One region of the Bradyrhizobium sp. IAR9 genome, then DNA from elsewhere that is predicted to be linked to it. Evidence: predicted binding sites of a transcription regulator. Region 1 holds the regulator's gene; the other holds the start of a gene.
What was found. The regulator PhoB, encoded in region 1, activates phosphate uptake and scavenging genes when phosphate is short. The targets are predictions, from matches to a motif close to TGTCATNNANCTGTCAT.

Region 1 (14,451 bases):
GCGAGCAGGAGCATTGCGCCTTGAGCACCATCGGATTGAACACGCGCACGCCGCGCTCGTGAAACAGGCGGAACAGCAGCCGCTCGCCGGAGAGCTCGGGATCAATCAGCTCGACGTCCTCGACGGTCTCGATCAGCGAACGCGCCTCGACCCAGGCGTCGTCCTCCGCGACGCTGTGCACCTCGACGCCATCAGGGGCATCGCCGGGATGCAGATCGGCCTGCCGCGCGCGCTCCGCCGCCTTGGGCAGAAACTGCATCAGCATGCCGCCGGCGCGCCAGCGATGCTTGCCGCCGTCGTTGGAGCGCCACTCCTCGCCAACCGCGAGGCGCACGCGCGTCGGGATCTGCTCGGAGCGCAGGAAATATTCGTGGGCGGCGTCTTCGAGGCTGCCGCCGTCGAGCGCGACCAGACCCTGGTAGCGACTCATGTCGGGGCCCTGGTCGATGGTCATGGCGAGATGGCCGCGGCCGAGCAGCGTGCCCGAATCTTTGGTATCGCCGAGACGCGCGGCATCGAAGCGCGCATAGGCCCGCAGGCGATCCGGCGCCATGTAGTCTACGACCAGGAACGACACCGGGCCGTCGGTCTGGGCCTGCAGGATGAAGCGGCCCTCGAATTTCAGCGCCGAGCCGAGCAGCGTCGTCAGCACGATGGCCTCGCCGAGCAGCTTGCCGACCGGCGCGGGGTAATCGTGCTTGGTCAGGATCTCGTCGAGCGCCGGGCCAAGCCGCACCAGGCGCCCGCGCACGTCGAGCGCGTCGACCTCGTAGGGCAACACGGCGTCATCGATCGGAACCGCTGATGGCGCGCGAACCGGGCCTTCGGGGCCGGCTTTCATCTGAGGGGATTGGGAAACCATGGGTCGTTATCTGGGGTCGGTCGGTGGGAAATGGAAGGGCGCGGGGTGGTGGGTTCGGGGGCGATAAGGTTGCACAACGTTGCGGCAAATTCGATGTCGTCCCGGACAACCGTAAGCGCAGCTCCGGGGCCCATAACCACAGGATGCGGTTTGGCGAAGACCGCTCGCCTCCGCCAGCCCGCCACAAGAGAGATTCCGCGGTATGGGTCCCTGCGTTCGCAGGGACGACAGTTGTGTGTGAGGCGGCCGTCGGGCTTGCAGCGCCCTTACTTCACCGCATCGAAGCACCAGGCCAGGATGCCCTTCTGCGCGTGCAGGCGGTTTTCGGCCTCATCGAACACGACCGATTGCGGACCGTCGATCACGTCGTCGGTGACTTCCTCGCCGCGATGGGCGGGCAGGCAGTGCATGAACAGCGCATCGGGCTTGGCCAGCGACATCAGCTTGCCGTTGACCTGATAGGGCTTAAGCACGTTGTGGCGGTGCTCGCCTTCCTTGTCGCCCATCGACACCCAGGTGTCGGTGACGACACAGTCGGCGCCGCGCACGGCGGCTTCCGGATCGGTGCCGAGCATGATCGGCGCGCCGGTCGCCTTGATGAAGTCGCGCATCACTTTTTTCGGCGCGAGCTCCGGCGGCGTCGCGACATTGAGCTGAAACTTGAAGCGCTCGGCGGCGTGAGCCCAGGACGCCAGCACATTATTGTCGTCGCCGGTCCAGGCCACCGTCTTGCCCTCGATCGGGCCGCGATGCTCCTCATAGGTCATGAGATCGGCCATCACCTGGCAGGGGTGCGAGCGCCGCGTCAGGCCGTTGATGACGGGCACCGTCGCGTTGGCCGCAAGCTCCAGCAGCGCGTCATGGTTGAGAATACGGATCATGATGGCATCGACATAGCGCGACAGCACGCGCGCGGTGTCGGCGATGGTCTCACCGCGGCCGAGCTGCATCTCGGCACCGGTGAGCATGATGGGCTCGCCGCCGAGCTGACGCATCGCGACGTCGAACGACACGCGTGTCCGGGTCGACGGGCGCTCGAAGATCATCGCCAGCGTCTTGCCTTCGAGCGGCCGCACCGGCTGCTGCGCCTTCTGCTTCGCCTTCATGGCGGAGGACGCCGCGAGCATGGTCTTGAGCTCCGACAGCGGCAGCTCGTTGATATCCAGGAAGTGCTTCGGGGACTTGCTCATCAGCTTGCCGCCCGCTTGGTCTGGCTGGACGAGATCGCGGCGCAGGCGCGCTCTAACCGCCCGACGCTGTCCTCGATCTCGGCTTCGGTCACGATCAGCGGTGGCAGGAAACGCACGACATTGTCGCCGGCCCCGACCGTGAGCAGTTTTTCATTGCGCAGCGCCGCGACGAGATCGCCGGAGGGCACCACGGCCTTGATGCCGATCAGAAGGCCCTCGCCGCGCACTTCGCTGACGACATCGCCATGACGGTCGATCACGGAGGCGAGCTTCTGCTTCAGCAGCAGCGACATCTTCTGCACGTGGTCGAAGAAGCCGGGCTGGAGCATGACGTCGAGCACCGCATTGGCCGCGGAGATCGCCAGCGGATTGCCGCCGAAGGTCGAGCCGTGCGAGCCGGGCCCCATGCCGGCTGCCGCATCCGCGGTCGCCAGCACAGCGCCGATCGGGAAGCCGCCGCCGAGCGCCTTTGCCAGCGACATCACGTCAGGCGTGACGCCGGTGCGCCGATAGGCGAACAGATCGCCGCTGCGGCCCATGCCGGTCTGCACCTCGTCGAAGGCCAGCAGCAGGCCCTTCTCGTCGCAAAGCTGGCGCAACGCCTTGAGGAAGGTCGGCGTTGCCGAGCGCACGCCGCCCTCGCCCTGGATCGGCTCGATCAGGATGCCGGCGGTGTGCGGGCCGATCGCCTTCTTGACGGCCTCGATATCGCCATGCGGCACCTGGTCGAAGCCTTCCATGGGCGGACCGAAGCCTTCGAGATATTTTGCAGAGCCGGTCGCGGCGAGCGTTGCCAGCGTGCGGCCGTGGAAGGCGCCTTCGAAGGTGATGATGCGATAACGTTCCGGATGCCCCTTGGAGAAGTGATGATGGCGGACCAGCTTGATCACACCTTCCAGCGCTTCGGCGCCCGAATTGCAGAAGAACACGAAGTCGGCAAAGCTTTCGTTGCAAAGCCGGCTCGCGAGCTTCTCGCCGTCCGGGCTCTGGAACAGGTTCGACATGTGCCAGAGCTTGGTCGCCTGCTCCTGCAGCGCCTTGATCAGATGCGGGTGGCAATGGCCGAGCGCATTCACAGCCACGCCCGAGGTGAAATCGAGATAGCGATCGCCATTGGTCGCGATCAGCCAGCAGCCTTCGCCGCGCTCGAAGCCGAGGTCGGCTCTGGCGAAAACGGGGAGCAAATGCGGCGCTGCGCTGTTAGTCATGATGTCACTTGAATGTTGCGGACGGTGTGACGCGTGCATTGCGCAACGCACCATCGACCGGCCCGGAAAACGAAACGTGCCGCCTTTTAAGGGCGGCACGCGGGACTATCTTATGCTTGGCAAGACGGGTGTCAATGCCGCCCGGAAAGCCTCAGGAAACGCTGAATCCGTAGTCTTGCGGTGCCGATTTTGCGGGTTTTCACCACGGAACATGTGGAAGCGAGTCGGCGGACTCTTGCGCGGGAGTCACGCCATATTGTAGCGTTTGGATTGTCAGATACGACATCTCGTGCAGCGGTTCTGATCCCAAGAGTCCTCTTGTACCGGCGTAAACGTTCGGGCGTCAGTCACGCGCCCGGCGAGCCTTAAGGGATTCTGACGGCACGGGTTTTTGAAGGCTTAGGCAATCGCTGCGAGGCCCCAGGATGGCTGGCGCGTAGCGAGGGAAAGGGTGCAATGACGGTTTTGACCTGGTCCGACGATCGCGTCGAGCAGCTGAAAAAGCTCTGGGAGGCCGGACTTTCGGCCAGCCAGATCGCAGCTGAGCTCGGCAATGTGACCCGCAATGCCGTGATCGGCAAAGTGCACAGGCTGGGTCTGTCCGGCCGCGCCAAGAGCCCTTCATCGGCAGCGCCCCGGCCGCGCAAGGCGCGTCCCGCGCAGCACATGATGCGGGTGACCCGCCCCATCGCGCGCGGCAACACCGCGCTGGCGCAGGCCTTCGAGGTCGAGGTGGAGGCTGAACCCGTCACCTACGACAACGTGGTGCCGATGGGCCAGCGGCTGTCGCTGCTCGAGCTGAACGAGGCGACCTGCCACTGGCCGGTCGGCGATCCCTCGAGCCCGGATTTCTTCTTCTGCGGCGGCAAGGCACTGTCCGGCCTGCCCTACTGCGCCCAGCACTCGCGCGTGGCGTATCAGCCGGCGGCGGATCGCCGGCGCGCGCCGGCGAAGCCGGGTCCGCGCTGAGTTCGCGGAATTCTCTGATCGCCAAGACGGCAGCCGTCACACGATGACGGCTCAACCAACTCGGTGTCATCCCCGCGAACGCGGGGATCCATAACCACAAGGCGCAGTTGTCGCGCGAGATGGTCACTCCGGGTCTTCGCCAAACCACCGCCTGTGGTTATGGGTCCCTGCTTTCGCAGGGACGACACCGGAGAATGCGGCGGCAGCCCGCCAAAGCCAACGCCAGCAAACCTTACGTCTGCTCCGCCTTCGCGAAGCGGTCGTCGAGCGCGTAGCCGGCGCCGCGGACGGTGCGGATCGGATCCTGCTCGCGGCCGAGATTGAGCAGCTTGCGCAAGCGGCCGATATGGACGTCGACGGTGCGCTCATCGATGTAGATGTCGCGACCCCAGACGCTGTCGAGCAGCTGCTCGCGCGAGAACACGCGGCCGGGATGCTCCAGGAAGAACTCCAGCAGGCGATATTCGGTCGGGCCGAGATCGATCGGCCGGCCCGAGCGCGCCACGCGGCGCTTGTCGCGGTCGAGCTCGATGTCGCCATAGGCCAGCACCGTCGCGAGCCGCTCAGGACTGGCGCGCCGCAGCAGGCCCTTCACGCGCGCCAAAAGCTCCGGCACCGAGAACGGCTTGACGATGTAGTCGTCGGCGCCGGTCGCAAGCCCCCGCACCCGCTCGCTCTCCTCGCCGCGCGCGGTGAGCATGATGATCGGCAGCTGCTTGGTGTCGGGCCGGGTGCGCAGGCGGCGGCACAGCTCGATGCCCGACAGGCCCGGCAGCATCCAGTCGAGCACGATCAGGTCCGGGATGTGCTCCTTGAGGCGGGTGTCGGCGTCGTCGCCGCGCATGACCGTCTCGACGTCATAGCCGTCGCCTTCGAGGTTGTAGCGAAGCAGCTCGGTGAGAGCTTCCTCGTCCTCAACCACCATAATGCGTGCGCCCATCGGGTCGTCGCTCCTTCAAGTCTTCAGGTATTCGGGACCGTCGTGGCGAAGGTGGTCATGTCGCCCTTCGGCCGCTTGTCGGTGATCGCCTGGCCCTCGATCATGTAGAACACGGTCTCGGCGATGTTGGTGGCGTGGTCGCCGATCCGCTCGATGTTCTTGGCGCAGAACATCAGATGGATGCAGAACGAGATGTTGCGCGGATCCTCCATCATGTAGGTGAGGAGCTCGCGGAACAGCGAGGTGCAGATCGCGTCGACCTCCTCGTCGCCCTTCCACACCGCCATCGCCGCCGGCAGGTCATGCGCGGCATAGGCGTCCAGCACCGACTTGACCTGCTGCTGCACGAGGTCGGTCATGTGCTCCAGGCCGCGGAACAGCTTCAGCGGATGGAAGTCGGTCTCCAGCGCGGCGACGCGCTTGCCCATGTTCTTGGCGAGATCGCCGATGCGCTCGAGGTCGGTCGCAACGCGCATGGCGCCGACGATCTCGCGCAGATCCACCGCCATCGGCTGCCGGCGGGCGATGGTGAGCACCGCGCGTTCCTCGATGCGCTTCTGCAGCGCGTCGAGCTCGGCGTCGATGGTGACGACGCGCTGGCCGAGCGCGACGTCGCGGCGGATCAGCGCGTCGACGGAATCGACGATCATGCGCTCGGCGATGCCGCCCATCTCGGCGACCAGGCGGGTGAGCTCCTGGAGGTCGGTGTCGAAAGCCTTTGCGGTATGTTCAGTACCCATGTCGCGTCTCCTCAGCCGAACCGGCCGGTGATGTAATCCTGCGTGCGCCGGTCGCTCGGCGACGTGAAGATCTTGCTGGTGTCGTCGAACTCGATCAGCTCGCCGAGATACATGAAGGCGGTCTTGTCGGAGACGCGCGCCGCCTGCTGCATGTTGTGGGTGACGATCGCGATCGTGTAGTTCTCGGACAGTTCCTGGATCAGCTCCTCGACCTTGGCGGTCGAGATCGGATCGAGCGCCGAGCAGGGCTCGTCGAACAAAATCACTTCAGGGCGCACCGCGACGGTGCGGGCGATGCACAGGCGCTGCTGCTGGCCGCCGGAGAGCGACAGGCCGGAGGCGTTGAGCTTGTCCTTGACCTCGTTCCACAGCGCGCCGCCGCGCAGCGCCTTCTCGACGCGGTCGTCCATCTCGGACTTCGAGATCTTCTCATAGAGGCGGATGCCGAAGGCGATGTTCTCGTAGATCGTCATCGGGAATGGCGTCGGCTTCTGGAACACCATGCCGACCCGGGCGCGCAGCAGATTGAGGTCGAGCCTGGGGTCGAGGACGTTGGTCTGGTCCAGCATGAGCTGGCCGGTGGCGCGCTGGCCCGGATAGAGGTCGTACATCCGGTTGAAGATGCGCAGCAGGGTCGACTTGCCGCAGCCCGACGGGCCGATGAACGCCGTGACGCGGTTGGCGCCCAGCGTCAGGTTGATGTTCTTCAGCGCGTGGTGCTCGCCGTAATAGAAATTGAGATTGCGCACCGTCACCTTGGCCGGGGCTTCCGGCAGCGGCTGCGAGGCCAGATGAGCGTTGGAACTCATGGATACGGACAGGTCGGTCATTTTGCAGTCCTCTCGGCGCCGAGGATGCGCGCGCCAATGTTCAGGGCAAGCACGGTGAGCGTGATCAGCAGCGCGCCGCTCCAGGCGAGCTGCTTCCAATAGGCGTAGGGGCTCTGGACGAAGTTGTTGATGGTAACCGGCAGGTTGGCCATCGTCTTGTTCAGGCCGAGGCTGAAGAACTGGTTCGACAGCGCGGTGAAGAGCAGCGGCGCGGTCTCGCCGGCGACGCGGGCGGTGGCGAGCAGCACGCCGGTGATGAGGCCCGACCGGGCCGCACGATAGGCGATACGCTTGATCACCAGCGAGCGCGGCAGGCCGAGCGCCGAGGCCGCCTCGCGCAGGGGATTCGGCACCAGCAGCAGCATGTCCTCGGTGGTGCGCAGCACGACCGGGATCACGATGACGGCGAGCGCGAGCGCGCCCGCGATCGCGGAGAAGCCACGCATCGGCACCACCACCGCGCCATAGATGAACAGGCCGATGATGATCGAAGGCGCCGAGAGCAGGATGTCGTTGATGAAGCGGATCACCGAGGTCAGCTTGTCGTTGCGGCCGTATTCGGCAAGGTAGGTGCCGGCGAACAGGCCGAGCGGCGCGCCGATGCCGACGCCGATCAACGTCATGATGATCGAACCGACGATCGCGTTGCGCAGGCCGCCTTCGGTCGAACCGGGCGGCGGCGTATCCGCGACGAAGATCTGAAGATTGAGGCCGGCCAGGCCGTTGAAGAGCAGCGTGACCAGGATCAGCGCGAGCCAGGTGACGCCGAAGGCGGCCGCGGCGAAGCAGAGCCCGCGGATGACGATGTCCTTGCGGCGACGACGCGAATAGATCGGATTGAGCGCCATGACGTTACTTCCCCGCCTTCTTGTCCAGCCGCATCAGCATCAGCCGCGCTGCGGCCAGCACGAAGAACGTCAGCACGAACAGCAAGAGGCCGAGCAGGATCAGGCCGGACTGGTGCAGGCCGTCGCTCTCGGCGAACTCGGATGCGATCGCCGCCGAGATCGTGGTGCCCGGCGCGAAGATCGATGAGGAGATGCGGAACGAATTGCCGATGATGAAGGTCACCGCCATGGTCTCGCCGAGCGCGCGGCCCAGCGCCAGCATGACGCCCCCGATGATGCCGACGCGGGTGTAGGGGATCACCACGCTGCGGACGACTTCCCAGGTGGTGCAGCCGACGCCGTAGGCGGCCTCCTTCAGCACCGGCGGCACCGTCTTGAACACGTCGACCGAGATCGAGGTGATGAAGGGCAGCACCATGATGGCGAGGATCAGCGCGGCGTTGAACGTGCTGAGATAGGACGGCGGACCTGCGAAGATCGCGCCCAGCACGGGCACGCCGTCAAAGATCCTGATCATGAAGGGCTGGAAGGTGTTGGCCAGGAACGGGCCCAGCACGAAGAAGCCCCACATGCCGTAGATGATCGAGGGAATGCCGGCGAGCAGCTCGATCGCCATGCCGATCGGGCGGCGCAGCCATTGCGGGCAGAGCTCGGTGAGGAAGATCGCAATGCCGAGACCGACGGGAATGGCGATCAGCATCGCGATGAAGGAGGTGACGAGCGTGCCGTACATCGGCCCGAGCGCGCCGAGCACGGGCGGATCGGCCGACGGCGCCCAGCGCTGCGTCCACAGGAAGGAGAAGCCGTATTCCTTCATCGCCGGGAACGCGCCGACGATCAGCGAGACGATGATGCCACCGAGAATGAGGAGCACCGAGATCGCGGACAACCGCGTGATCCAGTAGAAGGTGACGTCGCCGAGCTTGAACGCGCTCAAGGCCTTGGCGCGGTCATACGGTCCGGCGTCGTCGATTACATCGCTCTGAACGGCCATTTCTGCCACGCCGATCCCCTGTGCCCGATAATATACGCTTGTTGTCAGTCTTTTTGTCGGTCTCGCGCTCCGGACACGGCATGACCGATCCGGAGCGGAAGTCTTGCGGGTCCCGGCCCTCGCGGAGCGGCACGCTGGACGATGCTTCGTATCGCCAGGGCCGCGCCGCGTCCGGGACGCGAGAGCCCTACTTAGCTCTTGATCTCGGCAGCCCAGGTCTTCTCGATCAGGGTCACGACGCCTTCGGGCATCGGGATGTAGTCGAGCTCTTCAGCCGCCTTGCCGCCGCTCTTGAAGGCCCAGCGGAAGAACTTGATGGCTTCCTGCGAGGCCGCCTTGTCGGTGGCGTCCTTGTGCATGAGGATGAAGGTCGCCGCGGTGATCGGCCAGGACTTCTCGCCGGGCTGGTCGGTCAGGATGACGTAGTAGCCGGGCGCCTTGGCCCAGTCGGCGTTGGAGGCGGCCGCCTGGAAGGCTTCGACGGTCGGCTGCACCGGCTTGCCGGCCTTGTTGACGAGACCGGTGTAGGTCAGCTTGTTCTGCTTGGCATAGGCGTACTCGACATAGCCGATCGAGTTCTTGGTCTGGCTGATGTTGCCCGACACGCCTTCATTGCCCTTGGCGCCGACGCCGACCGGCCACTCGACCGCGGTGCCCTCACCGACCTTGCTCTTCCAGTCCGCGCTGGCCTTGGAGAGGTAGTTGGTGAAGTTGAAGGTGGTGCCCGAACCGTCCGAGCGGCGGACCACGGTGATGGCGTCCGAGGGCAGCTTCACGTTCGGATTGAGCTTCTTGATCGCGGCGTCGTCCCACTTGGTGATCTTGCCGAGATAGATGCTGGCGAGCGTCTCGCCGTCGAACACCATCTCGCCGGGCTTCACGCCCTCGAGGTTGACGACGGGGACGATGGCGCCCATCACCATCGGCCACTGGACGAGGCCGTCCTTCTCGAGCTGCTCGGCCTTGAGCGGCGCGTCGCTGGCGCCGAAGGTCACGGTCTTGGCCTGGATCTGCTTGATGCCGCCGCCGGAGCCGATCGACTGGTAGTTCAGACCGTTGCCGGTCTCCTTCTTGTAGGCGTCAGCCCATTTGGAATAGATCGGGAACGGGAAGGTGGCACCGGCACCCGTGATGTCGGCAGCGAAGGCCACCGTCGTCGATGCGGCGAGCAAGCCGGCAGCGACCATGGTTTTGATGAAATTCATGCTGGTCTCCATACAGGGGAGCGAAGCGCCAACCGCGCCCGATCGCGCTCCCCGCGCCGCCCCTTTAGGAGCGGTCGGCTGTGCTTTTACGAAGGTTTCGTGACAGTCGGATGACACACTCAAGCGATTGAAATCGCTGGTGTTTCAGGCTTAAACTAAAGTCTTAGCCTGGGGAAAACAGGCGGTAAAAGTGGCGCCCTGCCGGGGCACGCTTTCGATCAAAAGCCGGCCGCGATGGCGGTTAAGAATGTGTTTCACCAGCGATAATCCGAGCCCGGTGCCGCCCTGCGAGCGACTGTCGCCGACGTCGACCCGGTAGAACCGCTCGGTCAGCCGCGGCAGGTGCTCGGGCGCGATGCCGGGGCCGAAATCGCGGACCATGATCCGGATTTCCTGAGTTCCATCAGTGGCTGCGGCTGAGGTCAGCGACACGATGACGCGTCCGCCGGAGGCACCGTATTTGAGCGCGTTCTCGATCAAATTCTCGAACAGGCGGAGCAGCTCCTCGCGGTCGCCCGCGATCATCACCGGTCCCTCGGGCAGATGGATCTCGACCTCGACCTGGCGCTCGCGCGCCAGCGGCTCGAGCCCGTCGGCGACCTGGCGGATGATCGGCAGCAGGTCGACCAGGGTGTCGGGCCGGACATGGGCCGACAGCTCGACCCGCGACAGCGACAGCAGGTCGTCGATCAGGCGCGCCATGCGGGTGGCCTGGTTGTGCATGATGCCGAGGAAGCGCTCGCGCGCCTTGGGATCGTCCTTGGCCTGGCCCTGCAGCGTGTCGATGAAGCCCGACAGCGCGGCCAGCGGCGTGCGCAGCTCGTGGCTGGCATTGGCGACGAAGTCGGCGCGCATCTCCTCGACCCGGCGCAGCGGCGTCTGGTCGTGGAAGGTCATCAGCATGCATTTGTCGGCGCCGCCGAAGCTGGTCGGCACCGGCACCGGCGTGATCATGAGCTCCAGCCAGCGGTCGACCGGGACGTGGTCGAGATAGGTGGCGCGCCGCGGCTCGGTGGTCGCGATCGCCTCGCGCAGCGCCGTGATGATCTCGGGCGAGCGCAGCGCGAACTGGGCCAGCTCGTTCCGGCGCAGCGCCGGTGCGAGCTGGGCGGCGGCGGCATTGAGATGGATGACGCGGCCGGCGCGGTCGAGCAGCACCGCCGGATCCGGCATGCCGGCGACGACCGCGGCCACCGCCGCGCTCTCGACCGGGTTGATGCGCCTGACGTCGTCGCGCGAGGCGGCGGGATCATGCAGTCGCCACGGGACCAGCGCCGCCGCCGCGATACAGAGGAACACGATCGCGGCGTGCAGCGCCGACAATTCGCCGAGCGAGACGACGACGGACAGCGCCAGCGCCGCGGCGATCAGGATCACGGTCGAATGCCGCAGCCGGTCGGACCAGGGCTGGGCGGAGGGAGAAGATGGGGCGTCGATCGCCATCGGGGCGGACTTCTCCTGGGGCTTGTCTGAAGGCCTGTCCAAATAAGGCTTGGCGCCGTCAGGCACCGCTGTCGCTGCGCTCTCTCACATAAGCGGCTTCACGCGCCGGGCCGGGGTCGAGCTTGAGCGCCGCCTGCTGCAAGCGCTTCGATCGTGCGCCGATGATAACTTCGCGAAACGTCAGCAAGATTACAGATATGACGAAGGGCGACAGATAATAGAGGACGCGGAACAGCAGCATGCCGCCCAGAAGTTCCTCGCGATCCATCTGCCAGAGACCGACCAGCATGGCGGCGTCGAACACCCCGAGCCCGCCGGGCGAGTGGCTAGCGAAGCCGAGCAGGGTGGCCGAGACGAAGATCACCGCGACCACCACGAAGCCGAGATTGGGCTCGTCCGGGACCAAAACGTACATCGCGAGCGCGCAGAAGCCGAGATCGACGATGCCGATCGCGATCTGCAGCAGCGTCAGCGGGCCGCCCGGCAGCACCACGGTCCAGGGCCCGCGGCCGACCACGCGCGGCTGGGTCCAGACCCAGACCACGTAGCCGACCAACCCGACGATGATCATCAGCGCCAGCGTCCGGTTCAGCCATGGCGGCAGCTGGTCGATCGAGGCGGCGGCCTCCGGATGATAGGAGATGCCGAGGCCGAGCACGGCGGCATTGCCGAGCCAGAAGGTCAGGCCGGCGAGGAAGCAGATCTTCGCGACGTCGATCGCGTTCAGCCCGTAGGCCGAATAGATGCGATAGCGCACCGCGCCGCCGGTGAAGACGGATGCGCCGACATTGTGGCCGATCGAATAGCTGGTGAAGGCCGCGAGCGCGTTGATGCGATAGGGCACATGGGCATGGCCAATCGCGCGCACGGCGAACAGGTCGTAGAAGGTCAGGGTGAAATAGCCCGCGGTGACGAACAGCGCCGCCATCGCGATCTGGGTCGGCTCGGTGCTCTTGATCGCTTCGAGGACTTCGTTGAAATCGATGCCTCGCAACATGTGGTAGAGCACATAGCAAGCGATGCCGATGACCGCGACGCTGATCACAACGCCAAGCTTATGCAGGACTTGCTTCTGGCGCAGAAACGACGTCGCCCTGCGTATGGCTTCCAGCATCTAGACCTCGAACAACGCTTCAGCGGCCAGGGTGGCCGGCGAACAGGCGGACGACGCACTGGCACTCAACGAACCCTCGCCGCCGGCTCCGGTATCGCGCATGCCCCCTGCCCCTCCACTAGCGCGTTTTGGGACGAAGTGGAATTCGCCAATTCGAACAAAAACACGTGCATTCAATATTTTAGGCAGGGTTGCGGGCTCCTGATGCACGGTTTGACGCCTTCGGCGGCAGGACTTGAGGCGAATCTCCATGGCGATCCTGCGCAGGCGCCATGAAGTTTTGATGATTTCGGCCGCACAATGTTCCTTCACGCCTTAAGCCGACGTCAATCTATGGACCGCGCCCGCCTGTTGAAAGAGGGGGCAATCCCGGCGTCCGTCCGACGGGTTGTCCGATGCGCCGGAAGGTCGCGGGCCCCGGGCGCGGCCTCAAGGCGCGGTCAAATAGCCGCGGCCATAGGCTGCGGCCTGATCCTCGAAGATCGCCATGGCCGTGGCCATCCGCCTGAAACCCAGGCGTTCATAAAACCCTTCCTTGCCCGGGACGGCGTAGAGGATGATCTTGCGATGGCCGCGGCAACGCACAAGCAAACGCTCGATAATGTCGCGGCCGAGACCTCGCCCCTGGCGGTCCGGGTGCACGGCGATATCACAGAGATAGGCGCAGTCGCGGCCGTCGGCCAGGACGCGTCCCGCAGCCACGATGCGACCATCCTCATTGGCGAAGGCGCGAAACATGCTGTTGCCGAACACCAGCGCGAGATCGGCCGGCGCCTTGTTGCCGAGCGGCGCGATGCGATAGAGATCGGATAGCTCATCCCAGTCGATCCCGGCGAGATCGTCGGCCCAGACAATCGACATCGCGAAGGCCTCCCCGGCTCAGTGCCGCGCGGCGGTGACGGCAGCGACGATTTCGTCGCCGTCCGGAAAATGTCCTTTGCTGCGGCTGGCGACGATCCGGTCGCCGAGCTTGACCTGGAAAACGCCGCCCTTGCCGGGGACGAGATCCGCTTCCAGCCCTAGCTGCCGGCGCAACGCCGCGGCCGCCTCCTTGGCACGCTTCTCGTATCCGCACGGCCGGCAATAGATGATGGTTACCTCGGACATCTCGTCCTCCTTCAGGCCGCAAGCTGGGGACGCACCGCTTCAATGCCGGCGATCCAGCCGGCAACGGAACGGCCGATCGCGTCGGGGTGATCCTCCTGGAGGTAATGCCTGCCAGGCCCGAGGCGGACGAGCGCGCAGTGCTGCAGCGAGGCCGCAAAGGTCTCGGCAAATTCGGGAGCGACGACGGCCCCCGGCTCCCCTGCGAACAGCAGCTTCGGATATGCAGACGCCTTGAGCGACGCATGAGCCGATTGCAGCGCTTCATAGACATCGGCGGGTTCGCCGGCGATCGGCAATTCCCGAGGGAATGCAAGAACGGGACGGCGGCTGTCCGGCGTCGGAAAGGGCGCGCGATACGGCTCCATCTCGTCGTCGCTCAGGGTGCGCATGATGCCGCCGGGCAGCACGCGTTCGACGAAGGCGTTCGCCTCCAGGATCATGGCCTCTCCCTCGCTTTGCGTCCTGAATTTGCGGAAAGCCTGGCGCGCGGGTTCGGCCTGGTGGAAATCCTGCCAGGTCGGCATCGGCCGGATGAACTCCATGAAGGCGAGCCCGCGCACGAAGGCCGGCCGGCGCGCCGCGAGATGAAATGCGAGCGCCGTGCCCCAATCCTGCGCAACGAGATAGGCCGAGGTGAGGCCGAGCTCGTCGATCAACGCGTCGAGATAGCGGACATGGTCGAAGAAGCGGTAGGCGATGTCGGGCTTGCCGGACCGGCCGAAACCGATGAGATCGGGCGCGATGCAACGCGCCACAGGCGCCACCAGCTGCAGGATGTTTCGCCAGATGTACGACGACGTCGGATTGCCGTGAAGGAAGAGCGCGACCGGCGCATCCTGCGTGCCTGTGTCGCGATAGGCCATCGTGCTTCCCAGCACGGAGGCGCTGCGGATCTGGATCTCGGAATGCTGGCTCATGTCGGCTCCTTGAAGACGGTCTTGAATGCGATGGTCTTGAAGCGCTCGAGCGCCTTGGGCGTGCGGTCGACCTTCATGCGCAGG
Region 2 (14,451 bases), on a different contig from region 1:
TCTGTCCGGCGACAACGCGCTGGTGATCGCGCTGGCTTGCCGCGGCCTCTCGCCGCGACACCGGCTGTGGGGCATGATCTTCGGTGCCGGCGCAGCCGTGATGCTGCGGATCATCTTCACCGGCATCGTCGCGACACTGATGGAGTTGCCCTATCTCAAGCTGATCGGCGGTCTCGCCCTGATCGTGATCGCGGCCAAGCTCCTCGTGCCGGAGCACGACGAGGACGACGACGTCGACGCGGCCTCGCATCTGTGGCAGGCCATCCAGATCGTCGTGGTCGCCGACATCGTCATGTCGCTCGACAACGTCATTGCGGTCGCAGCCGCCGCCAATGGCAGCGTGCCGCTCCTGATCCTCGGCCTTGCCATCAGCGTGCCGCTGATCGTCGCCGGTGCGGCGCTGATCATGGCGCTGCTCGAAAAGCTGCCGGTGCTGGTCTGGGCCGGTGCTGCGCTGCTCGGCTGGATCGCGGGCGAGGTGATGGCGACCGATCCCGGTGTCGCGCCGAAGCTGCACACGCTGTTCGACGGTCCGTTCGGTGCCTCTCTCGACAGCATGCTCGGTGCCTTGCGCATCCCGCCGCAATTCGGCCATGGCGGGGCGGGCGGCGAATATTTCTGCGCCGCGCTCGGCGTCATCGTCGTGCTGGTGGTCGGCACCATCTGGCGCCGCCGCAAGCTGACCGCAGCGGCGCTGGAATCGTCCGAGCGCCACGCCCGGGCGTCGGCGGAGTAGGCCCGCTCAGTCGATCGTGCCGAGTTCCGTCACGGGTATCGTCCAGTAGACCAGCTTGGTTCCGGCGAACGAAACCCGCAGACGGTCGAGCAAGCGGCCGGCATCACTGCTCGACAGAACCACTTGCACGACGGCCTGATCGGCGTGGCCCTTCACGCGTTCGGCGGCCGTTTGCAAACGGATCTCAGTGCCGTGACCGGCTCCGTGCGATGCCGTGAATCCCGAAACCAGGTCGGTCTGCTCAGCGAGATAGTCGAGCACCTCCTCGCGCAGGAGATGCGGCACAATCAGCGTCAGACAGACCGGCTGCTCAATCATTTGGCCACCTTCGACGATCCGCCATAGCGGCGATACAGGATCGGCAGGAGAATCAGGGTGAGCAGGGTGGAGGACAGCAGTCCTCCGATTACGACGATTGCGAGCGGTCGCTGCACCTCGGATCCCGGGCCGGTGGCGAACAGCAGCGGGATCAAGCCGAGCGCCGTGATGCTCGCGGTCATCAGCACGGGGCGAAGCCTGCGCATGGCGCCCTCGACGACGATGCGATCCTCGGGAAGGCCGTGGGCGCGGAGTTGATTGAAGTAGGAGACCAGCACGACGCCGTTGAGCACGGCGATGCCGAGCAGCGCGATGAATCCGACCGAAGCCGGCACCGACAGGTACTCGCCCGTCACGACCAGGGCGAAGACGCCACCGATCAGGGCGAAGGGAATGTTGACGAGCACCAGCAGGGCCTGGCGGATGGCACCGAATGTTGTGAAGAGCAGCACGAAGATCAGGCCGATCGCGACGGGGACCACGACGGATAGGCGCGCGGCGGCGCGTTGCTGGTTCTCGAACTGCCCGCCCCAGGTCAGCCGGTAACCGCTGGGCAGCCGGAGTTCGGTCGCGACCTTCTGGCGGGCCGCTTCGACGAAGCCGACCATGTCGCGACCGCGGATGTTGGCGCGCACCACACTCATGCGGGCGCCGTCCTCGCGGTCGATCTTCACCGGGCCGTCCACGCGCTGGATGCGGGCGACCTGCGACAGCGCGACGTGCCGTCCGGAGGCGAGCGTGAGCGGCAGGCTCGCCAGCAGCGTCGGCGCTTCCCGCGTCGTCTCGCTGCCCCGGATGAGGATCGGCGTGCGGCGTCCGTCCTCGAGCGCGGTCCCGATGGTCCGGCCCTCGATCTGCGTCCGCAGCGAGTTGACGATGGAATCCACCGTCAGGCCGAGGCGGCCGGCCTCCATGCGGTTGACCGCAACCGTGTAGTATTGAGCGCCTTCGTTCAGCGTGGTGTAGACATCCTCGGCACCGTCGATGCTGGACAGGATCGCCGACAGCTTTGCCGCGGTTTCGTTCAGCTTGGCGATGTCGGGGCCGAAGATCTTGACGGCGACGTCACCGCGCACGCCGCTGATCATCTCCTGCACACGCATGTCGATGGGCTGGGTGAAGCTGAGCGAAATGCCGGGGAAGCCGGTGAGGACCTCGCGAAGCTTCTGCAGCAGGGCCTCGCGATTGTCGGTCGCGCGCTCGGCTGCCGGCTTGAGCACGAGGAACGTGTCGGTCTGGTTGGGGCCCATGGGGTCGAGGCCGAGCTCGTCCGACCCGGTTCGCGCGACGATGCCGGCAATATCAGGCACGGCCAGAAGCGCGGTCTGCAGCCTTGCATTCATCGCTAGCGACTCGTCGAGGTTGACGGACGGAAGCGTCTCCACGCTGACGATGACGTCGCCTTCGTCCATGGTCGGCATGAAGGTCTTGCCGAGCTTGGTATAGGCGAAGCCCGCCGCGACGAGGCCGATCAGTGCCACAGTCATCACCTTGCGCTCGTTGTTGAGCGCCCAGGTCAATGCCGGCGCGTAGACCCGTTGGGCCGCGCGTACCAGCAGGGGATCGCGATGCGATGCAGATTTGAGCACGAAGGAGGTCGCGACCGGGATCACTGTGAGCGCCAGAAGCAGCGACCCGCCCAGCGCGAAAATGATGGCCAGCGCGACGGGGATGAACAGCTTCCCCTCCAACCCCTGCAGCGTCAGCAGGGGGACGAACACGATGATGATGATGAGCACGCCCGAGGCGACCGGTTCCAGGACTTCGCAGACCGACCGGTAGATCAGGTGGATCAGCGGAGTGGCCTTGCCCGGCTCGTGCTTGCCGAGGTTCCCGACGATGTTCTCGACCACGACCACCAGCGCGTCGATCAGCATGCCGATCGCGATCGCAAGTCCGCCGAGGCTCATCAGGTTGGCCGACATTCCCACCACGCGCATGACGATCAAGGCGATGACGATGGCAAGCGGCAGGCTGAGAGCGATCACCAGCGAGGCCCGCCAGTTGCCGAGGAAGAGCAGCAGAAGGACGATGACGAGGGCGGTGGCCTCGCCGAGGGCCCGCACCACGGTGCCGACGGCGCGGTTGACCAGGCGGCTGCGGTCATAGAACACGTTGATCGACACGCTCTTCGGCAGCGAGGGTTGCAGTTCCGCGAGCCGAGCACGCACGTCACGGATGAGCTGACCCGCGTTGGCGCCGCGCAAGCCGAGGACCAGTCCCTCGACGGTTTCGCCGCGGCCGTCCGCCGTGACGGCGCCATAGCGGGTCAGCGTCCCGACTTTGACGCTCGCGACGTCGTTGACCAGGATCGGTACGCCCTCGCGGGTGTCGACGACGATCGCCTTGATGTCCTCGATCGAGCGGATGCTGCCTTCGATCCGGACCAGGGCGCTGTCCTCGCCTTGGTTCACCCGCCCGGCGCCGTCGTTGCGGCTGTTGGCTTCGATGGCCCGGCGAAACACATCGTAGGTGATGCCGCGCGCGGCCAGCGCGTCGTTGCGCGGCACGATCTCGAAGGCGCGGACATAGCCGCCGAGCGCATTGACGTCCGCAACGCCGGGGACGGTCCGCAAGGCCGGGCGGATCACCCAATCGAGCAGGGTGCGGCGTTCCGCGAGCGACAGCTCGGGACTGTCGATCGTGAACATGAACATCTCGCCGAGAGGGCTCGTGATCGGCGCCAGACCGCCGCTCACCCCGTCGGGGAAATCGCGCGAGATGTTCGACAGCCGCTCCGAGACCTGGTTGCGCGCCCAGTAGATGTCGGTGCCGTCCTCGAAATCGACGGTGATGTCTGCCAGCGCGTATTTCGTGGTCGAACGAAGCACCTTCTTGTTCGGCAATCCGAGCAGTTCGAGCTCGACGGGAACGGTGATGCGCTGCTCGACCTCTTCGGGAGTGAGGCCCGCCGCCTTCATGATGACCTTGACCTGAACCGGCGAAACGTCAGGAAAGGCATCGATCGGTAAGCCGGGCAGGAGGACAGCGCCGGCGCCGATCACCAGCAGCACGCCGAGCATGACGAACAGTCGCTGCGACAGTGCGAACGCAACCAGGCGCCGGGGCATTTACTGCCCCAGTCCGGAGAGGATGCCGCGAAGCGCCGAGATGCCGCCGATCGCGATCTCATCCCGGTCCGAGACGGCGCCCGCTACGACCACATGGTCCTGATCTTCCGCAAGCAGCTTGACCGGCACCAGCCGGAAGCCGCCGTCAAAGCCGACGAAGACCGACGTTTGCTCGCCCCGCCGGACCAGCCCGCTGTAAGGGATCTCCCAGGCGCTTTCGCCGGTCGAGAGAAATCCGATGCGGGCCGCGGTGGTCTGGCCGGGATGCAGCTCGCCGTCGTTGGGGACTTCCGCGCGAACCAGAATAGTCTGGGTGGCAGGATCGATGGTCTCTGAGACCAACACCACCTTGCCCGGGGTGGAATAGCCCTCGATCTCGACTTTCGCGCCGATACGGATCGCTCGAATATTGGCGGCAGGGACCGCGATTTCCGCCCATAGCGGCGAGAGCCGCGCCAACTTGACAAGCGGTGCGGATTGTTCGAGCCGCTGCCCTGGTGACACCGCGAGCTCGACCACGGACGCGGCTTGCGGGGCATTGACCGTGAGCGTCCCGCTGATCGCCGCTTGCTGGGCCAGCCGGGAGATTGCATCGTCGGACATCCCGCTCAGATGCAGCATCTGACGCCGTTCGGCGACGACGAGGGCGGCCTGGCGCGCTTCGGCCTGGCTGGCTTCGAGCACGCGTTGCGGCACGGCCTTGCCTTCGAACAGATCCACGTTGCGATTGAGCTGCTGGCTGGCGAGGTGCTCCTGCGCGATCGCGTGCAGATAGTCGCGCTGCTGGGAGACGAAGCTCGGACTCTCCAGCGTGACCAGCGGCTGACCGGCCGTGACGCGGTCACCGCGCCCCACCAGGAGCTTGGCGACCATGCCGGCCACCGGCGCGCTGACGACCCACAATTGCTGCGTCGGGATGACGATCTGGACGGGATAGGGCAGCGTCAGATCGGTCCGGCTCGCGACAGGATGGGTGACGCGGACGCCGAGATTGCGCGCCTGCGCATCGCTGAGCTTCACCTCGTCCTGTGCATTCGGCGCGGAGGGCCAAAGACTCAATACAAGCGCTAGGAGAGCACGGGCAGTCGCGCTCCGAGCGGGGCTCAGACGGAAAATCCCATGGGGCAGTTGCATGGCGGAAGTCGTCCGGAGCGCAGCATTTGTATCTCGCTAACGCCGGCGCGACGGTGGTGGGTTGATGTGCATCAAGCGCGCTTGGCCTGCGCAGGATATTTTTGCACGAGGCGCGCCGGAGATGGCATCGATCCGGCTGTGGGCCGAGGTGGGCTCCGGGTGGTTTGCTTATCGCGGGGCGCAACAGCCAAGGCTGTTCTGAACTACGCAGGAGCAAAGTCGTGAAATTGAGCAGACTCTTGTGCACACTGCTGGGCAGTGTCATTGCGGCGCTTGCTCTCGTGCAGCCCGCGCTTTCCCACAGTGGAACGGCGCAGGATCCTTGGAGTCCCGCGCACATTGACATGCTCCCGGACGAAATCCGCGCAGACGTGCAGAAATGGAACGCTACGTGCGGGGGCTCGATAGCGGCCGCCCAACATTTTGCGCTCTATCTGACCGTGCCAGGCGCCGAGTTCGTGGCCCTTCACTTCGACGATTTTCAATGCCGCAGCAGAGCCGTTCTTTGCAATTCCGCGGGATGTCTTCACGAAGTGTATGTCGCGACGGCCGGCCGATACCGCCGCGTGCTCACGGTGCGCACCTATGACATCCGACTATCATCCGTCAACAACCAGGCCTTCGTCGAGCTCCTCGACCGCAACGGAACCAGCCGGAAGCTGCGCTGGAATGGCAGCCGATTCGTCGCGAAGTAGATGTCGGTGCAGATGCCTGTCGCTTGCACCTGTCTCGTTGCGCTTTAGTCTATGGTTAGAGCATGATCTTTTCGGAGAACCGCTACGCACTTTTCCGGATCATGCGCTAGCGCCGCACGATCGAGCCGGCGCGGCTGACCAGGCGGGCGAGTGCGCGGAAGCGGCTGCCGACGCGGTCGGCGACGAGGTCGCCGAGGCGATGCTCGAACACCAGCATCAGCTTGCGGCCCTGGCTGCGGAAATGCGTGGCCGGCAGCACGCCCGGGCGCGCCGCCGAGATCAGATGCGCGACGCGGAACGCAGCGCCCAAGAGGCGCGCGCGTTCGAGCTGCGCCGGCGTCAGCAGCTCCTGCATGGTAACCGGCGGCTGGTTTTCCTCGCTCAGGCCCGCATAGCGATAGAACACCGACAGGCCGACGAAGGCGCGCTCGGTGTGGGTGATCGCGCCGAAATTGCCGTTGACGACAAGGCTCAGCGTCTGCTCGCCGCGGTGATCGGGATGCACGCGCCAGCCGATATCGGACAGCAGGCACGCGGTGTGGCGCAAGCGGCGGTCCTCCTCGGTCTCGCGCAGCTTCACCACGCGCGCGAGGCGGTCGGTCCAGGCGATCAGCTCGTGGGCGTGCTTGGCCGAGCGCGACAGCAGCTGGTTCAGCTCTTCCGCGGCGCAGATCAGGCCGTCCTTGTTGCGTTCCGGCTCCGACAGCTTCTCGTGCAGCAGGCCCTCGCGCACGCCGAAGGTCGAGAACACGATGGTCTTGGGTTTTGCGACGCGGATGATGTGCTCGAGCACCAACGCCGCATAGGTGAGGAGCGGGCGCCGCGCATCGGCGACGATCTCGATGTCGGCGAGCATGTCCGCGGCCGCAAGCCGACGCAGACGGCGCGAAAAGTCGAGCGCTTCAGCCGCGGACAGCGAATAGCCGTGCATCACCTGGAGCGGATAGCCGCTCTGGATGATGTGGATGCGCGCCAGCGCACGCCAGGTGCCGCCGACCGCATAGAAAGTGCGGCCGCGGCCCGCAGTGAGCTGTGGCACCTCGTCGATCGCCTCGCGCACGATGCGGTCGGCGCGCTTGAGCGATTTGTGCGCGAGGTCCTGGAGCGCGAGCCCGCCGAGCGGCAGCGTCACGCCGCTACGCACGCTGTTCCTGCGCACGTCGATCAGTTCGAGCGAGCCGCCGCCGAGATCGCCGACGATGCCGTCGGGATGATGGATGCCGGAGATCACGCCGAGCGCCGACAGCCGCGCCTCGCGCGGGCCCGACAGGATCTCGATCTTCACCGCGCAAATGCGCTCGGCCTTCGCGATGAAGTCGGGGCCGTTGGAGGCGTCGCGGCAGGCCGCGGTCGCGATCGCGAACACGCGCCCGACCTGCATCACGCGGCACAACGCGCGAAAGCGCCTCAACGAGGTCAGCGCCTTGTCGACGGCGTCGGGCGCGAGCAGGCCGGTGCTCTGCACCTCGCGTCCGAGGCCGCACAGCGTCTTCTCGTTGAAGATCGGAATGAGGCTCCGCGTCAGCCCCTCGTAGACGACGAGACGGACCGAGTTGGAACCGATATCGATGACCGCGACGCTCGAGCCGCGCTTGCGCGGCCGCTTCACGCCGAACATCCCCGATCAGGATTGATGGCGTTCGTTCCGGCGCGTGAGACGACGCGGCGAGGATTCCTTGAGCGACTTTCCACGGCCAGACAGACTCGGATTTGTCATGAAGTAGTTGTGGACGTTGAAAGGCTCTTCGCCCTTCGCGGTCTTCATACGCGTTGAGGACCCGTCCGGCAACAATTGCCAGCTCTGCTCATTGTCCTTGAGATTCGCGACCATGATCTGTTCGAGAACCTGCTGATGCACCGTGGGATTCTGCAGCGGACACAGCACCTCGACGCGGCGGTCGAGGTTGCGCGGCATCATGTCGGCGGAGGAGATATACACAGCCGCTTTGGCGCTCGGCAGACCCTGGCCCATGCCGAAGCAGTAGATTCGGCCGTGTTCCAGGAAGCGTCCGATGATCGACTTGACGCGGATGTTCTCGGACAGGCCGGGAATGCCGGGGCGCAGGCAACAGATACCGCGCACCACGAGCTCGACCTGCACGCCGGCCTGGGAGGCCTCGTAGAGCGCGTCGATGATGTCGGGGTCGACCAGCGCATTCATCTTCATCCAGACCGCGCCGTGGCGGCCGTGGCGCGCATGCGCGGTCTCGCCCTGGATGTGCTCGATGATGCGCTTGCGCAAGGTCAGCGGCGACACCGCCATTTTTTCCAGATCGCTCGGCGCGGCGTAGCCGGTGATGAAATTGAACACGCGCGCGGCATCGCGGCCGATGGTCGGATCGGAGGTGAAGTAGGAGAGGTCGGTGTAGATGCGCGCGGTGACCGGATGATAATTGCCGGTGCCGGTATGGACGTAAGTCGTGAGGCTGCCGCCCTCGCGACGCACCACCATCGAGAGTTTTGCGTGCGTCTTCAGTTCGAGGAAGCCGTAGACGACCTGCACGCCGGCGCGTTCGAGATCGCGTGCCCAGCGGATGTTGGCTTCCTCGTCGAAGCGCGCCTTCAGCTCGATCAGCGCGGTGACGGATTTGCCGGCCTCGGCGGCTTCCGCCAGCGCGCGCACGATCGGCGAGTTGTTGGAGGTGCGGTAGAGCGTCTGCTTGATCGCGACGACATCGGGGTCGCGCGTCGCCTGCTGCAGGAACTGCACCACCACGTCGAAGGATTCGTAGGGGTGATGGACGACGAGGTCCTTCTGCCGGATCGCGGCGAAGATGTCGCCGCCATGCTCGCGCACGCGCTCGGGATGACGCGGCACGTAAGGGGTGAATTCGAGGTCGGGCCGATCGAGGCGCGTGAGCTGCGAGAGCTCGTTCATCGCCTGCACGCCGTCGACCAGGAACACCTCGTCGTCGGCGGCCGACAGCGCGTGCTGCACGAAGCTGCGCAGCTCCTCCGGCATCTTGGCATCGATCTCGAGTCGGATCACCGACCCGCGGCGGCGGCGCTTCAGCGCGGTCTCGAACAGGCGGACGAGGTCTTCGGCCTCTTCCTCGATTTCGAGCTCGGAGTCGCGGATGATGCGGAAGGCGCCTTGGCCGTGCAGATTGTAGCCGGGGAACAGGCGGTTGATGAACAGGGCGGTCGCCTGCTCCAGCGAGATCAGCCGGACCACCTTGCCGTCGGCCGGCAGGCGGATGAAGCGGTCGATCTTGCCGGGCATGCGGATCAACGCGTTCATCTGCTTGCCGTCGGCGGCGCGCGTGAGCTGGAGCGCGATGGTGAAGCCGAGGCTCGGGATGAACGGGAAGGGGTGGGCCGGGTCGATCGCCAGCGGCGTCAGCAGCGGGAACACGTTGCTGAGGAAATAGTCCTCGATCCAGGTCCGTTCCGCCTTGGTGACGTCCTTGCCGTCGACCAGGACGATGCCGACATCGGCCAGAGTGCCGCGCAAATCGCGCCAGATCGCCTGCTGGTCGGAGGCGAGTTCGGAGACGGTGCGGTTGATCAGGGCGAGCTGCTCGGATGGCGTCAGGCCGTCGGGGCTGCGTTCGGCAATGCCCTCGCGCACCTGCGCCTTGATTCCGGCGACGCGAACCATGAAGAACTCGTCGAGGTTATTTGCGGAAATCGACAGGAATCGCACCCGCTCCAGCATGGGATGGCTGGGATTGACCGATTCCTCCAGGACGCGGCGGTTGAAATGCAGCCAGGAAAGCTCGCGGTTGATGAATCGCTCGGGACTCGATGCGATCGCCGGCAGGCTTTCGGTCTCTGGGGCTTTTTCTTTAGTTTCAACAGCTTGCGCAGAGTCCATCAGAAGTCGGTCCATCCAGTTCGCCCCAATTTGCGACTTATGCGCAAAACCGGCCGGAGCATGTGTTAGAGCGATGACGTTTCGATGACATTGATGTTCCGCCGCTTCGCCGCGTCAAGCGGGCTCGCGTAGGCCTTGGGCGCGGCCGCGCGACCGATCAAGCGTCCCGCAGCAGCTCGGCGGCCAGCGCCCGGGTGACCGGGCGGCCAAGTCGCAGGGCTTCGCTGTCGAGCAATTCCACGGCTTGGCGGGCGGCGGCCGAGGACCGCTCCAGGCGCGTGGCGAGGTAGCCGACTACGCTCTCGTCCACGGTGAGCTGGCGGTCGGCGCAGAATTTGACGATCAGGCCGCGGAAGAGCTGGTCGTCGGGCGGCAGCAGCGCGACCACCGGAACGGCGCGCAGACGCGAGCGCAGGTCGCGAAGCTCTATCTCCAGCGAGGCCGGCACCTCGCGTCCGGTGAACAGAATGTAGGCGCCATCCTCGCGGGCGAGGTTCATCAGGTGGAAGAGGGCGCGTTCGTCAAATTCCCTGGCCTTGAGATCCTCGACCACGAGCGCACCGGTGGCGAGCGTGCCCGGAACGCCCGCAGCGGTCAGCGCATTGGCCGTGGTGGAGCGGGCGCCGGCCTCCTCGGCCCAGATCGCGGCGAGATGGCTCTTGCCGCTTCCTTCCGGGCCGGCCAGCCACATGATCCGGTTCGGCCATTCCGGCCAGCTGTCGATCAGGCCGAGGCCGGCTGCATTGGCCGGTCCCTCAAGGAAATTGTCCCGGCTGAGGCTCTCCGCATGCGGAAGTGAAAACGCCAATTGTCGGGGGTGAACGCGGCCTGGCACGCTTGCTTTGCTCCATGCCGGCGCGCCGGCGTCATTTGAAGAGGTCGGACGTATCGAGCGGGAGTTGGCCTTTTACGGGGCCGCATCCCCTCTCATTTGGCCTCGATCGTACTCATGTGCCGCAGCCACTCGACCAGATAGAGCGACACGGAGGAGAGCGTGAAGACCGTGACGAGGCCCATCAGGATGATATCATACGGGGCCGGCTTGAAGCCGAAGGCAAGCGCCGCCAGCACGAGCGCCGCGAACGCCACTTGTGCCACCGTATTGAGCTTGGACACTTTCGACGGCTTCATCTCGACGGGCCGGTCGAACAGCCAGGACACGATCACGGCGGCGACGATCATGATGTCGCGCGAGACCACCAGGATCACGATCCAGCGCGGAATTGCGCCCCAGATGCCGAGCGCCATGTAGATCGAGACGAGCAGCGCCTTGTCTGCGAGCGGGTCGAGCAGGGCGCCGAGCTCGCTCGTCATGTTGAAGCGCTTGGCAAGGAAGCCGTCCACGGCGTCGCTGATACCGGCGATCAGGAAGACGGCGAACGCGACCTCCATTTGGCTCGACACGATGGCCCAGACGATGATCGGGACCAACATGATGCGGCCCAGGGTAATGATGTTCGGAATACTCACGAAAGCGCTTCCCGGCACCCGGTCTGACCTCGAATCCGGCCTCTCGGGAGGCTGAACCGGTTGATATCTCTACATAGTATACGGCGGTGCGCCATGCGAGCCATTGCGCGTCCCCGGAATTCGACGTAACCAGCCGCGAACCCACTGGAAATCGGGCATGACCGACCGCAAAAACGGCCTCACTTACGCCGATTCAGGCGTCGATATCGATGCGGGCAACCGCCTGGTCGACCTGATCAAGCCGATGGTGCGCGCCACCGCACGGCCGGGCGCCGACGCCGAGATCGGCGGTTTCGGCGGCCTGTTCGACCTCAAGGCGGCCGGTTTCAAGGACCCGGTCCTCGTGGCCGCGACCGACGGCGTCGGCACCAAGGTCAAGATCGCGATCGAGACCGGCCTGCATGGCGGGATCGGCATCGACCTCGTCGCCATGAGCGTCAACGACCTCGTGGTGCAGGGCGCCGAGCCGCTGTTCTTCCTGGACTATTTCGCTTGCGGCAAGCTCGATCCGGAGGCGACGGCTTCGATCGTCGCGGGCGTCGCGGAGGGCTGCCGCGAATCCGGCTGCGCCCTGATCGGCGGCGAGACCGCCGAGATGCCCGGCCTCTACAAGGACGGCGATTACGACCTCGGCGGGTTTGCCGTCGGTGCCGCGGAGCGAGGGACGTTGCTGCCGCGCAAGGACATCGCGGCCGGCGACGCCGTCATTGGCCTCGCCTCATCAGGGGTGCATTCGAACGGCTTCTCGCTGGTGCGCAAGATCGTGGAACAATCGGGCCTCGGCTTCGAGGCGCCAGCGCCGTTCGCCCCGGTCATGACCCTTGGCGGCGCGCTGCTGACGCCGACGAAGCTCTACGTCAAATCCTGCCTGCGCGCGATCCGCGAGACCGGCGCGGTGAAGGGCCTTGCCCACATCACCGGCGGCGGCTTCACCGACAACATTCCGCGCGTGCTGCCGAGCAACCTCGGCGTCGGCATCGATCTGGCCCGCCTGCCGGTGCTGCCGGTGTTCAAATGGCTGGCGGCGCAGGCCGGCATCGCCGAGCTGGAGATGCTGCGCACCTTCAACTGCGGCATCGGCATGATCGCGATCGTCGAGCCCGACAAGGTCGACCAGGTCATGCAGGTCTTCACCGACGCCGGCGAGACCGTGGCGCAGCTCGGCACGGTGATCCCGGCCGAGGGCGAGCACCGCGTCGTCTATAACGGCCATCTCGACATGGCGCTGTGATGACTGGCGCTGCGATGAAGCGCCGCGTCGCCATCCTGATCTCCGGCCGCGGCTCCAACATGTCCGCGCTGATCAGGGCCGCCACTGCTGCGGATTTCCCGGCGGAGATCTCGCTCGTCATTTCGAACAAGGCCGATGCGCTCGGGCTCGAGCGGGCCAAGGCAGCCGGCGTGAACACGCTGGTGATCGAGAGCAAGCCGTTCGGCAAGGACCGCGCCGGCTTCGAAAAGGTGCTGCAGGCGGCGCTCGACCAGCATGGTATCGAGCTGATTTGTCTCGGCGGCTTCATGCGCCTGTTCACGGCCGAGTTCACCAGGGCCTGGTACGGGCGGATGCTCAACATCCATCCCTCGCTGCTGCCGTCCTTCCCCGGCCTCGACCCGCACGGCCAGGCCTTGCGCGCCGGCGTCAAGCTATCGGGCGCGACAGTGCACTTCGTCATCCCCGAGACCGATGCCGGTCCGATCGTGATGCAGGGCGCGGTTCCCGTCAGCGATCACGACACGGGGGATACGCTGTCGGAGCGCATCCTCGAAGTCGAGCACCGCATCTATCCCGAAGCGCTGCGGCTGCTCGCGACCGGCAAGGTCCGGATCGAGGGCGATGTGTGCAAGACGGACGGAAGCTCCGCGTCGGAGAATTTTTTGGTTGCGCCGGTGGTGAGCTGAAGACAGTCTAGGGCTCACGAACCACGAAACGACAAATTGACTGGATCGCAAATCTGCCGTGGCTGATCGAAGACACCTTGGAATGCCTCGTCCGGAAGCTCCGAGCCGAAAACATCGAAAGACGTCGTCACCCCGACGTCTGGGCGTGCAGCGTCGCTCTTCGAAGCTGGGCGCTGGTGCTCGACACTCGTCATCTGTGGTCGTTTGACGGTGATATTCGTTGCTCCAGTTAAGGTAGCTTATCCGCTGGGTCACCTATTTTAAACAAAATCCCCCGGCAGAGCCGGGGGCAACGTCATGGTCTCTCGCGTGAAGCCTTGAGAGAATTCAGGAGACCTTGAGGTTCTCCGCGGATGCCTTGCCGCGGTTCTCCACGAGGTCGTATTCAACCACCTGGTTCTCGTTGAGGGTCGAAAGTCCGGCACGCTCGACGGCGGAGATGTGGACGAACACGTCCTTGTCGCTGCCGTTCGGCTTGATGAACCCATAGCCCTTGGTCGGGTTGAACCATTTGACGGTGCCCTTTTGCGGCATCCTCAGTCTCCTCCACTAGATATAAAAAAGACGCGGCCGCTTTTCGCGTGCCACGCCACAAACGGGCTTCCGGGAGTCTGTTCGAGTCTTGAATCTCAATGTCGCGAAACGCACAGCAGAGCGGCCAATTCCGATTGTGTCCAACATTGCAACATGAAAATCGCCCGTTAGCAAGCTGCGGTTAAATTTCAAGGGCAGACGGATTGTGCCGTTCTGCAATTTCCGACCTGTGGCCGCGGAACCACAATCGAGGGCAATAGCCTTGGTGACCGCAGGCTAAGCGGTTGACCCTCCGTGGCAGTTCGGCACAAATCGCGACATGCGTGCGCCGCGCGTGTTGCATTTTTGCGCGCCGCCATTTGCTTCGGGATTTGTCGTCATGTGCTGCACATCGCAGCCCTCCGGGACACGGCAGACGATCGGGCTGGACCGCGTCCGCAGGGTCGCGGCAGCGATCGCGGCGGCGTTTGCGATCGTCGTGATGATGTCGGCCACGTCGCCGGTCTTCGCGCAAAGCCCGACGCCTACGCCGACCCCGACCCCGACGCCCACGCCGTCACCCACCCCGATCCCGTCCCCGTCGGCCGGCAACGCTGCGCTCGATCTCGGCTCGAACTTCCTGGAGCGGCTCGGCAACCAGGCGTCGAACGGTTTCAACCGGACATTCCGCACCAATCCCGGCGGCGGCGGCGCGTCCGCCAGTACTGAAGATCCGCGCTACCGCACCTGGTTCGAGGGCTACGGCATCTCGGTCCGGACCGATGCGCAAGGCGACTT

Region 2: a site for PhoB is predicted at 9,845-9,861, ahead of GGD67_RS02140 (RNA degradosome polyphosphate kinase). Genes of this name have one in related genera too.

Annotation. Positions count from the first base shown of each region.
Region 1 covers NZ_JACBZW010000023.1:42,383-56,833, reverse strand. The annotation lists gene GGD67_RS37735 (Hsp33 family molecular chaperone) at 1-862, opposite strand, end outside; gene argF (ornithine carbamoyltransferase) at 1,129-2,052, opposite strand; gene GGD67_RS37725 (aspartate aminotransferase family protein) at 2,052-3,260, opposite strand; gene GGD67_RS37720 (GcrA family cell cycle regulator) at 3,717-4,229, shown strand; gene phoB (phosphate regulon transcriptional regulator PhoB) at 4,462-5,169, opposite strand; gene phoU (phosphate signaling complex protein PhoU) at 5,193-5,909, opposite strand; gene pstB (phosphate ABC transporter ATP-binding protein PstB) at 5,921-6,739, opposite strand; gene pstA (phosphate ABC transporter permease PstA) at 6,736-7,587, opposite strand; gene pstC (phosphate ABC transporter permease subunit PstC) at 7,592-8,581, opposite strand; gene pstS (phosphate ABC transporter substrate-binding protein PstS) at 8,773-9,786, opposite strand; gene GGD67_RS37685 (ATP-binding protein) at 9,937-11,229, opposite strand; gene GGD67_RS37680 (lysylphosphatidylglycerol synthase domain-containing protein) at 11,288-12,343, opposite strand; gene GGD67_RS37675 (GNAT family N-acetyltransferase) at 12,773-13,204, opposite strand; gene GGD67_RS37670 (SelT/SelW/SelH family protein) at 13,223-13,450, opposite strand; gene GGD67_RS37665 (haloalkane dehalogenase) at 13,462-14,367, opposite strand; gene GGD67_RS37660 (TetR/AcrR family transcriptional regulator) at 14,364-14,451, opposite strand, start outside.
Region 2 covers NZ_JACBZW010000001.1:435,870-450,320, reverse strand. The annotation lists gene GGD67_RS02170 (TerC family protein) at 1-736, shown strand, start outside; gene GGD67_RS02165 (DUF3240 family protein) at 743-1,054, opposite strand; gene GGD67_RS02160 (efflux RND transporter permease subunit) at 1,051-4,125, opposite strand; gene GGD67_RS02155 (efflux RND transporter periplasmic adaptor subunit) at 4,126-5,259, opposite strand; gene GGD67_RS02150 (hypothetical protein) at 5,481-5,954, shown strand; gene ppx (exopolyphosphatase) at 6,061-7,563, opposite strand; gene GGD67_RS02140 (RNA degradosome polyphosphate kinase) at 7,579-9,771, opposite strand; gene GGD67_RS02135 (DnaA ATPase domain-containing protein) at 9,929-10,606, opposite strand; gene GGD67_RS02130 (CDP-alcohol phosphatidyltransferase family protein) at 10,699-11,241, opposite strand; gene purM (phosphoribosylformylglycinamidine cyclo-ligase) at 11,399-12,472, shown strand; gene purN (phosphoribosylglycinamide formyltransferase) at 12,487-13,140, shown strand; gene GGD67_RS02115 (cold-shock protein) at 13,468-13,674, opposite strand; gene GGD67_RS02110 (autotransporter outer membrane beta-barrel domain-containing protein) at 14,054-14,451, shown strand, end outside.